One region of the Steroidobacter flavus genome, then DNA from elsewhere that is predicted to be linked to it. Evidence: riboswitches for the same ligand, from Rfam matches in the RefSeq annotation. Region 1 holds a riboswitch; the other holds the start of a gene.
The links. Region 1 has a riboswitch for cyclic di-GMP ahead of ACFPN2_RS19650 (TlpA family protein disulfide reductase). Riboswitches for the same ligand answer to the same signal wherever they lie in the genome.

Region 1 (5,507 bases):
GGTAAGCGGCCGGTGCTGGCCGACGGCGATTCGGGTGGCAAGCGCCCGGTGTTCAACTTTACCGATGGTGACTCGGGCGGTAAGCGTCCCGTATTGACCCTGGCCGACGGCGACTCCGGCGGCAAGCGCCCGGTATTCAACTTCACCGATGGCGACTCGGGCGGTAAGCGTCCGGTGCTGGCCGATGGCGATTCGGGCGGCAAGCGCCCGGTATTCAACTTCACCGACGGTGACTCGGGCGGCAAGCGTCCGGTGCTGGCCGATGGCGACTCGGGTGGCAAGCGCCCGGTGCTCAACCTGACCGACGGCGATTCCGGCGGTAAGCGCCCGGTGCTGGCCGACGGCGACTCCGGTGGCAAGCGCCCGGTGTTCAACCTGACCGATGGCGACTCGGGCGGCAAGCGTCCGGTGCTCGCTTAACTAACGAATCCTGCTGAACCGGTTTTTTGAATTGGAGAGACAGATGAAAAAGCGTATCGCCCTCGGCGCCGCCATGTTGCTCACCCTCGGGACCGCCGTCGCCAGCACGTTCCTGTACGGACACGAGTCGGCCGCGCGCGAACGGTTGGTCGAAGAGCAGCAGATCACGTTGCCGTCCGACAATCAGTCATCGAGCCAGACTGTGACGCCGGAAATGATCGCGATGTGGAAAGCCACAGCCGCGTCGACCGACTACGAAGCTCCGAAAGCGCCTATCTAACCGATCGGCGTATCGCGGGTGCGGCCGGACCCCTCCCTCCGGCCGCACTTCGCTTCGATGTCGCTCAGCGGGGGGAAGGCTGTCAGTCGTCTGTGTACGGATACAGGCGTCGATGCTGTTGTCGTCGCCTACCGACAGACCTTTGAAATGTGCGGCAAGTCACAGGCCCGTCGCGGTTTTGCGCCGCTGGCATCACACTTCGTTCGTTGACATATTTGCGCCGCGTATAGCACCCTAGCTGGCGTTGTCAGAGGTGCAGCCACGCACATGTCAGGGGCCGCCTCATGCAAGGGCAAACTCACCGAAAGGTGGGGACGCAAAGCCACCGGTCTAAGGGAATTATCCTAGGACAGCGGGGTTGCCAGCGCCGGCCTCTCATTCATTTGTGGAGGCGCCGATCGGCTGCCTCACCGCGTGTCCGGCGACGAATAAAGATTGATGTCACAGACCTCACAAGCTCGCCTGCCGCTCCGGGCTTCCGCACGGATGCCACGCCTTGCTTTGCTGGCGCTGTTGCTGCTCGGGCCCGCCGTGTGCATCCCGGCAGGCCCGCTGGTCGGCCAGCCCGCGCCCGATTTCGCGTTGCGCTCCTGGGATGGCGCCAACATGCGCCTGTCCGAGCACTCCGGCGAAGTGGTGCTGCTCAACTTCTGGGCAACCTGGTGCGGGCCCTGCCGCCAGGAAATGCCGCTGCTCGATGAAATCTACGGCAAGTATCGCCGCGCCGGGCTGGTGCTGTTCAGCGTCAACCTCGATGAGGAAAGCAATCTGGACTCGGCGCGCGAAATGGCCAAGACGCTGCGCGTCAGCTATCCCGTGCTGTTCGATGCTCGCAAAGAAGTGAGCCGCGCCTATCAGGCGGGCACGATGCCGTTGACGGTGTTGATCGATCGCGAAGGTGTGGTGCGCTACGTATCCGAGGGCTACAAGGCCGGCTATGAAGCGCGCTACACCGAAAAGCTGCGTGAACTGCTGAACGAGTGAACTCGCGCCGCCCGCAACGGATCCGCCTCGCTAATCGAACCGAACTCGTATCGAACTCCCGGACACCTCCATGCTGCGTCAGAGCCTTCTGAAAGTAATCGCCACGCTGAGCCCGCTGCTGTTCGTGGCCGGGCCATCGACTGCGCAAGACGCGCCCGCCGCGACCACCGCGCCGATCGTCGACAGCAGCACGCCGGCACCGTCCGCGCCCGCGGGCGGCGGCGACAGCTTCAAGAGCCTCGACGAAGAAGTGCAGGCCCTGAAAAAAGAAGTGCTCGATCTGAACCGCGAGCTGTTCGTGCTCGAGGAAGAGCTGCTGTTCCCGGCCAACACCCAGGTGGCGGTGTTCGTGTCCATGGACGTGGGTGAATTCTTCGCGCTCGACTCGGTGACCTTGAAGCTCGATAACAAGGAAGTCGCCAACTATCTGTACACCGAGCGCGAGGCGCAGGCGCTGCTCAAGGGCGGCGTGCATCGCGTGTTCATCGGCAATCTCAAAGCGGGCGAGCACGAGCTGATCGCGCTGTTCACCGGCCAGGGCCCGAATCAGCGCGACTATCGCCGTGGCGCGACCATCAAGCTGGAGAAGGGCGTCGGCGCCAAGTACGTCGAGCTGAAGATCAGCGACAAGGCGCTCAAGGCGCAGCCCGAGTTCATCGTCAAGGAATGGGAATAACCCGTGCCGGGCCGATGTAACAAAGTTTTCGTCGCGGTGCTGCTCGCGCTGGGAGTGACCAGCGCGATCGCCAAGGAGAAGAAACCTCCCGAGCCGCGACCCTTGATCGGCACCCCGCAGGTCGTGCGCGATCTGCATTGGGGCGACGTGCTGTTTTATTTCTATCAGGACGATTATCTGCAGGCGCTGACTCGTCTCGGGGCCGCGCAGGATTTCAATCGCGTCAGTCATCACGGCGTCGAGGCCGAGCTGCTCAAGGGCGGCTTGTATCTGTCGCTGGGTCAGCACGAGGAAGCGGGCCGCATCTTCAAGGCGCTGTTGAACGACAACGTGCCGCTCGATGTGCGCAATCGCGCCTGGTTCTATCTGGCGAAGGTCTGGTACCAGCGCAACTATCTGGAAGACTCCGCGACCGCGCTTGCTTCGATTCGCGGCGCGCTGCCCGGCGATCTGGAGCCGGAGCGTCATCTGCTCGAGGCGCAGGTGCTGATGTACCTGAATCGCTATGACGATGCGATTCGCACGCTGGAGCGCTGGCAGCCGGTCGGTAATGGCGGCGACGTTTGGTCGTCGTACGCGCGCTTCAATATTGGCGTCGCGCTGGTCCGGCAGGAACGGGTCGAGGAAGCGGCCGAGCTGTTGAACGAGGTCGGTCAGATCGCGACACCGACCGAAGAGCTGGCGGCGTTACGTGACAAAGCCAACCTCGCGCTGGGGTTTGCCTGGCTCAAGGCCAATCGCCCCGAAGACGCCAAGAAAGTATTGCAGCGTGTGCGACTCGAAGGGCCACAATCGAACAAGGCCCTGCTCGCCGTCGGTTGGGCGGACTCGGCCGAGAAGAAGTTCAACAAAGCGCTTGCGCCGTGGATGGAGCTGCGCGATCGCGACATGCTCGACGCAGCGGTGCAGGAATCGTATCTCGCGGTTCCCTATGCCTACGCGCAGCTCGATGCGACCGGTCAGGCGGCGGAACAGTATGTGAACGCGGTCGAATCGTTCGCGGCCGAATCCAAGCGCATCGATCAATCCATCCAGGCGATTCGCGACGGCAAGCTGCTCGATGCCATCGTCGACAACGACAAGGCCGATCAGGTCGGCTGGTACTGGCAGTTGCAGAATCTGCCGGACGCGCCGGAGACGCGTTATCTGTATCACCTGCTGGCCACTCATGAATTCCAGGAAGGCCTGAAGAACTATCGCGACCTCAAGCTCATGCAACGCAATCTGGCGACGTGGGCGCTGAGTGTGCAGGCCTTCGAGGATATGGTGGACACGCGTCGCCATGCGTACGAGCAGCGTTTGCCGGGCTTGCAGAAGACGCTGGACACCGTCGATCTCGACGCGATGGAAGCGCACAAGAACGAGCTGGAGTCGCAACTGGCCGCGTCCGAGCGCGACAACGATGTGACTGCGCTCGCGACCTCTAAAGAAAAAGAGCAATGGGCCAAGGTGCAACAGATCGAAGCGGTGCTGGCGAAGGCGGACCAGAACGATCCGATGGTGCAGGAGATGCGCGAGAAGGCGCGTCTTATCCGCGGCAAGCTGTTGTGGGATTTCAACGGCAGCTACAAGGCGCGCTTGTGGAAGGCTCGCAAAGAATTGCGTGAGCTGGATGTCGCCTACAAAGAAGCGCGCCGCCGGTCGGTGCTGGTCGAGCGTGCTCGCGGCGACTATCCCGCTCGCACGGAAGAATTCGCGCGTCGCGTGGCCTCGCTGCCACCCCGCATCGATGGTTTGACGGCGCGACTCGAAGCTACGGCTCAGGCGCAGAATCGTTATCTTGCCGCTGTCGCAATCAAGGAGCTGGAGTCGCAGAAGCAGCGTCTCGCCGCGTACTCGTTGCAAGCGCGCTTCGCGCTGGCATCGATTTACGACAAGGCGGCGACCAAGAGCAGCGCGACCGGCGAGAGCAACGTTGACAAGGGAGGCGCGCAATGAGCGCTTCAGTCAGCAAATCTCACAAACTGCGCATGCTGATCGCGCTCACGTTGTCGAGCGCGCTCGCCATGCCGGCATTCGCGGCGGAACAAACGGCTCCGAAGCCGGCCCCGCGCACTATTCGCGATCTCGAGAAGAAAGAGGTCAAGGTCAATCCCGATCCGCCCAGCGACGTGAAGGCGCAGCAGGCGATCGAGCAGTACCGCCGCTTCCTGGAAATGGAATCGCAGAACGAGAAGATGCGCGCCGAAGCGATGCGCCGTCTCGGCGACCTGCAGGTCGAGGTCGACGAGGACGCTCGTGGCGGCGAAGCTGACTTCGGCGGTCTCGGCGTCGATGAAGCCGTGACGCTGTACGAGGGGCTGCTCAAGTCCTATCCGAACTACGAGCGCAACGACGTCGTGATGTATCAGCTGGCACGTGCTTATGAAGCAAAAGCGCAGCCCGAGAAAGCGCTGGTCGTGCTCGACAAGCTGGTGACGACGTATCCGCGCAGTCAGTGGTTCGTGGAGTCGCAGTTCCGTCGCGGTGAAATTCTGTTCAGCCTCGGTCGTTATCGAGACGCCGAGAATGCGTATGTCGCGGTGACGACGCCTGGCGCGGATACAGGCTTCTTCGAACAAGGCCTGTACAAGTTAGGCTGGTCGCTGTTCAAACAATCGCGCGGCGAAGAGAGCGTCTCGGCGTTCCTGCGCATGCTGGATCGCGTGCTGGTTCAGGACGGTCGACTGCGTGCGCGCGATTCGCTGAGTCGTCCGGAGCGCGAGCTTACCGACGACGCTTTGCGCGCTATCGCCATCACCTATTCGGATCTCGATGGACCGGAGTCGCTGGACGCGGCCCTGGTGCAACGAGGCGATCCGCCGTATGCGCATCAGTTGTATGAAGCGCTCGGCAATTTCTATATCGAAAAAGAACGCTATCAGGACGCGGCGCTGGCGTACGAAGCGTTCGCCAAGCGGCGGCCCGACGATCGTTATGCGCCGTCGTTACAGATGCGCACGATCGAGGCGTACGCGAAGGGCGGCTTTGCGCAGCTCGTCATCGAGGGCAAGCAGTCGTTCGTCGAGCGCTATGCGTTCGGCTCCGCCTTCTGGCGTGAGCGCTCGGTGGCCGATGCGCCGGAAGTGGCTGCGCAGTTGAAGGCCAACCAGAAGGATCTGGCCGAGTACTACTACGCGCTGGCGCAGAAGGACAAGAAGCCCGAGA
Region 2 (5,507 bases), 1.6 Mb from region 1:
CATGCGATAGGCAATGCCGAGCAGACGCGTGCGCTCGGCGGCGAAAGCAGTGGCGGTGGCGGTTGGATTGGCACTCATGATTCACGAAGACGCAGCCTGACCGGACTAGACGAACCAGCGGCCGGCGCTGTGACAAGCCCGGCTCATTATGGCATCGTGACCGCCGATTTTCGGGGCCGGCCTTAGCTGAAGGGGAAAATATGCAGAGACCGAAACTGCTATTCGTACTTGCATACACATTGTTGCTGCCGTGTCTGGCACTGGCGCAGGCCAACCAGGCCAGTCGTTCCACCGTCGACGCGTTCTTCGCCCGCTTCACCGATGAATGGGTGCGCGCCGATCCCGACCTCGCCACCAGTTCGCGCTATTTCTCCGGCGAGGAACAGGCCCAGCTCGAACAGCAGCTCACGCCGCGTACCCGCGCCTATACGCTCGAGCGCATCAAGCGCGCCAAGCGCGGCCTCGCCGATCTGGCGAAATTCGATCGTAGCAAGATGAATGAATCGCAGCGGGTGTCCGCCGAGCTGATGCAATGGCAGCTCGAGCAGGTCGCGGCCAGCGAAGCGTTCCTCGACTATGACTTTCCGCTGGAACAGTTCAACGGCGCCAACGTCGGGCTGGTCGAGACCTTCACGCTGCGTCATCCGTTGGTGAAGCCGTCGGACGCGACCAACTACGTGACGCGCATGAAGCTCATCGGCCCGCGCATGGATGAAGCGGTGGCCGAAGCCAAGCAGCTCGTCACCCGCAAGATGGTGCCGCCGCGCTTCATCGTGGAATCGACGCTCAAATCGATGCGCAGCTTCAGCGATGTGGCGCCGGCGCAGAACCCGCTGGTCACCGCGTTCGCTCAACGCATTCAAACCATCGAAGGGCTCAGCTCCGCGCAGCGCTCGGAGCTGCAAGCGCAGGCGACTCGCATCGTCACTGAGCAGGTGTATCCATCGTGGCATCGTGCGATTGCCTTGCTCGAAAGCCTGTTGCCGAAGACCACGAACGATGCCGGCTTGTGGCGCTTCGAAGGCGGCGATCAGGCTTACGCATACGCGCTCGGCCGCTTCACGACCACGAAGCTCACGGCCGAGGAGATTCATCAGATCGGCTTGCAACAGGTCGCGCGCATCGAAGGCGAGATGGATGCAATCTTCCGCAAGCTCGGTCGCACCGAAGGCTCAGTGGCGGCGCGGTCGGCAAAGCTGCGGGAAGACCTGGCTTATCCGGACCCGACGTCTGACTCGAGTCGTGCCGCCATCATGCGCGACATCGACGGCATGATTGCCGACGCGCTCAAGCGCAGCCCGACGTTGTTCGATTTGCAGCCCAAGTCACCGGTCGTCGCACAACCGTTCCCTCGCTTCCGCGAGGCCAGCGCCGCTGCGAACTACAATCGAGCGCCGCTCGATGGCTCGCGCTCGGCGATTTTCCAGATGCCGCTGCGTCCGCAACGCATGACGAAGTTCGGTCTGCGCACGCTGGTGTATCACGAGACCGTGCCGGGTCATCACTTCCAGATCGCGCTCGAGCAGGAAAACACGGATCTTCCAAAGTTCCGCCAGGCACGTGTGTTGGGCGGGATCTCCGCGCTGTCCGAAGGCTGGGCGCTCTATGCGGAGAAACTGGTCGCCGAGAATGGTTGGTATGAGGGCGATCCGGAAGGATTGCTGGGCATGCTGGACGCGCAGTTGTTCCGCGCTCGCCGGCTGGTCGTGGACACGGGCTTGCACGCCAAGAAGTGGACGCGTCAGCAGGCCATCGACTACGGCCTGGAAGCGAGCGAGGTCGATCGTTACGTCGTGTTTCCGGGGCAGGCCTGCTCTTACATGATCGGCCAGCTGCAGATTCTCGAGCTGCGGGATCGGGCTCGCGCCGCGCTCGGCGATAAGTGGTCGCCTCAACAATTCCACAACGTCGTACTGCGGACCGGCAGCGTGCCGCTGGAATTGCTCGGTCGCGAAGTCGACCGTTATGTGGCCGGCGCCGCCGCCAACTAAAAAGAAAAAGGGCTGGCGTCACGAAGACGCCAGCCCTCATCGTCAGCTGACGATGCAGTCGATGAATCAGCCGATCACGCGGGAGATCACGTTCGAGATCTCGCTCTCGTCACCATCCGAAGTGATGGCGCGCACCGCGAAGTAATACGTCGTGCCCGCCTTCAGGTTCTGCACCGTGTAGGTGTTCGAGCCGGCGCTCGGCACTTCGATGGAATTCACCATCGCGTTCTGATTCGTGCCGTAGTGAATGCGATAGCCCGCGAGGTTCTGCAACGTCTCGCCGTCGACCGTCTGCGTCGGCACGTTCCAGGACAGCGCCACATTCGGGCCGGAAGCCACAGCTTCGGACGGCGCGGCGCTGGAATCGGAACCGGCACTCGAGCCGGCGGCGCCCACGGTGATCGAGAAGGCCGGCAACGAAGCCGTCGTCTTACCGTCGCTGACGGTGATCACGATGTTTGCAAACGTGGCTGCCGCGGTCGGCGTGCCGGTGAGCGCGCCCGTGGCGGTGTTGAAATTCGCCCAAGCCGGCTTGTTCTCGATCGAGAAGGCAAGCGTGTCGCCATCGGCGTCCGTTGCCTGCGGAGTCGCGGAGTACGCGCTGCCGACGCTGGCCGTTGTGCTCGCCGTGCCTGAAATCTTCGGCGCCGTGTTGGAACCACTGGCGCTGTTGGCGCTCGCGCTCGTGCCGCTGCCACCACCACCACCGCCGCCACCGCAGCCCGCGGTCATGAGGCCCGTCATCACCAGCGCAAACAAACCGCCACGCTGCACCCACTTGCCGACATTCGCCTTCTGCATCTGATAACCCTTGTTACTTCTGCCGGGCGCTTACGCACACGACGTGAATTTCCAAGGGCGACGCGGTCACTGTGAGGCGACCTGACAAATCATCGGTGTACTCGCGTACACATAGAACACCCGTGCCTCGCTGGCACGGTTTGCTCTCGCTAATTTGGCAGCCCCGCTGTCATCGGGCGTGAGCCCTTTAGACCGGTTGCTTTGCGTCCCCGACTTTCGACGGGTTTGCCCTTGACGGTAGCGAGCCTCGATTTATTCCATCCGAGGTTGTGACCGCCGATGACTGCGCGCACTCACACGCACAGCCGGCACGGCTGTCACAGGATTTCAGTCAGACGAGAAGCTTCAACTTCCTCGACCCGCTGCGGCGTTCGCTTTCCTTACGAACCCTTCTAATTGATCAGTGGATGCCAGTTTCGCGCTTTCGCGGCCCCTTACCCATCGGAGAGGCACCCAATGACTCGACGCGGGATGGAGCATAACCACCCCCGGCAGATCCTCAATCCTGTCGGCGAATAGCGGCAACGTCGCTGTATCCAGACGTCGCCGTCCGGGCGGAGGAAACATTGCCGATGTTTCTTATGGGCGGAGAGTGGACTGAGGCACGCACCGACCGGCTGGTTGGTCGGTGCGTTTGGGCCTGTATTTGCAGGCCTTTTTTGCTTTTTGGAGTGTCGCAGAGCCGCTGTTGTCAGCGGCGTCGCTTGGGGTCGCGCGGCGGGCGGGCGCTGGAGCGGGGACCTCTGGAATCGGTCTGCTTACGGAATTTCGGCCCCGCCGGACGGTCGCGTCGGAGCTTTTCCACGTGGGTTTTCAGGGCCCGGCTGATCTGGAGCGGCTGGCCGGCGACGCGGACTTTCTGCAGCTGGAGAAAGACGTCCTTGGGCATGCCGGCGGGCAGATCGACGAAGCTGTGATCGTCCTGGATCACCACGCGACCGATGTGCCTCCCTTCGAGGCCGACCTCGTTGGCGATCGCGCCCACGATGTTGCCTGGCTTCACGCCATGATCGTGGCCGACTTCGATACGATACGTTTCGACTTCCTCGTCCCCACGCCGGGGACGTCGCTCGTCGCTGCTGAAGTCACGATCCTGCCCGCGCCCTCGCGGGCGCTCCTCGCCCCCAAAGTCACGCGCCGGCCCACGTCGCTCCGATCGAACGTCCCCAAAGTCGCGCGCCTCCGCTCGCTTGCGGGGCCGCTCGCCTTCATTGAAGTCACGCGACTCGGCACGCTTTCGCGGCCGAGCTTCGTCTGCGGAAGGCCGGTGCTCACGCGAGCTTTCTTCGCGCGGACGGTCTTCGTCGCGCACAGAACGCGTGGCTTCACGAGCAGCCGCGGCTTCTTCGCCGACAGCACCGGTGTCGCCACTTTCGCTCGTGCCGACATTCGCGGCGACTTCACCGCCACCTGCGACGTCTCCTCCGCGTGCGACTTCGTTTCTGCCTACGCCTCCGCCTTCGCCCGCGACTTCGCCTATGCCTATGCGTTCGCCTCGGCCCGCGACTTCGCCTATGCCTATGCGTTCGCCTCGGCCGGCGACTTCACCTTCAGCGGCGACTGCGCCTCTGCCTGCAACTTCACCTTCAGCGGCGACTGCGCCTCCAGCGCCGGCTTCGCCGCCAGCTGCGAGTCGTTCGCGCTCGGCGCGCTCGAGGGCGCGGCGTTCGCGGCGATTCAGGGGCTTGGGGCCCTGTTCGGCGGGGGCCGAGGGATCGCTCGGTGATTTCCAAAAGCCGGCGACATAGTCGGAAGTGACAACCTCTTCCTGCCACTCATTCCGCTCGGAACGCCCGGCCGACTCGCCCTCCGCGTCCGACCAGGTCTTTCGCTGTCGCGAAGGCCTTTCTTCACGAGGCGCCCGTTCGGAGCGAGCATCTTGATCTCGGGACCCTCGTTGTCGCGAGGTCCCTTCTTCGCGAGGAGCGCCTTGCTCTCGCGAGGATCTGTCTTCACGAGGCTTCCACTCCGAGCGAGAGGTTCTGTCTTCACGTGGTGCCCATTCCGAACCGGCCTCGCGCTGTCGCGAGCCTCGATCGTCACGAGGCGTCCATTCCGAGCGCGGAGCGCGTTCAGGACGAGCGACAGCGTCGTCCGCTTCTTCCGAGCTGGACCACGCGGGCTGCGAAGACCCCTCCTCTCGCCCACGCAGATCGCGCTCGCGCTTCGCATACTTCTCATTGCGTGCGGCTCGATCCGGCCGCGGGGCGCGTTCGCGACGAGGGGCACGATCGTCCGAACCCTCAGGCGACCAGGGCTCACGGTTCGAGCGCACCTGCGGCTCGAGCAACAACGGAGTAGCACCCTGTGCAATGCTGGCCAACGCAGCGGCGATCTCGAGAGCGGGGACATTGTTATCCCGCTCATAACTCTCGATCAGCGGCATGAACGCCTGACCCGCATTCGCCGCAATCGCCGCCGTCAATTTCTCATTGAATTTGGCGACGCGACGCTCATTCACATCCTCGATCGTCGGCATCTGCATCTGCTCGACGCTCTGCCGGGTAGTACGCTCGATCACGCGGAGCATGTTTCTTTCACGAGGAGCGATAAACAAAATCGCCTCGCCGCTGCGCCCCGCCCGGCCGGTGCGTCCAATGCGATGGACATACGACTCAGGATCGTAAGGAACATCGTAATTGACAACGTGACTGACGCGCTCAACGTCCAGCCCGCGAGCAGCGACGTCAGTCGCGACGACAATATCGATCTGCC

Region 2: it holds a riboswitch for cyclic di-GMP, as region 1 does, so the genes downstream of both, ACFPN2_RS12575 (fibronectin type III domain-containing protein) here and ACFPN2_RS19650 (TlpA family protein disulfide reductase) in region 1, are expected to answer to the same signal.

The regions. Positions count from the first base shown of each region.
Region 1 covers NZ_JBHSDU010000003.1:3,209,988-3,215,494, forward strand. The annotation lists gene ACFPN2_RS19640 (hypothetical protein) at 1-420, shown strand, start outside; gene ACFPN2_RS19645 (hypothetical protein) at 464-700, shown strand; cyclic di-GMP riboswitch class I at 982-1,066, shown strand; gene ACFPN2_RS19650 (TlpA family protein disulfide reductase) at 1,187-1,684, shown strand; gene ACFPN2_RS19655 (AraC family transcriptional regulator) at 1,755-2,360, shown strand; gene ACFPN2_RS19660 (hypothetical protein) at 2,364-4,298, shown strand; gene ACFPN2_RS19665 (tetratricopeptide repeat protein) at 4,295-5,507, shown strand, end outside.
Region 2 covers NZ_JBHSDU010000003.1:1,630,315-1,635,821, forward strand. The annotation lists gene sigJ (RNA polymerase sigma factor SigJ) at 1-78, opposite strand, end outside; gene ACFPN2_RS12570 (DUF885 domain-containing protein) at 201-1,991, shown strand; gene ACFPN2_RS12575 (fibronectin type III domain-containing protein) at 2,058-2,792, opposite strand; cyclic di-GMP riboswitch class I at 2,946-3,032, opposite strand; gene ACFPN2_RS12580 (DbpA RNA binding domain-containing protein) at 3,484-4,104, opposite strand; partial or broken gene ACFPN2_RS12585 (DEAD/DEAH box helicase) at 4,834-5,507, opposite strand, start outside.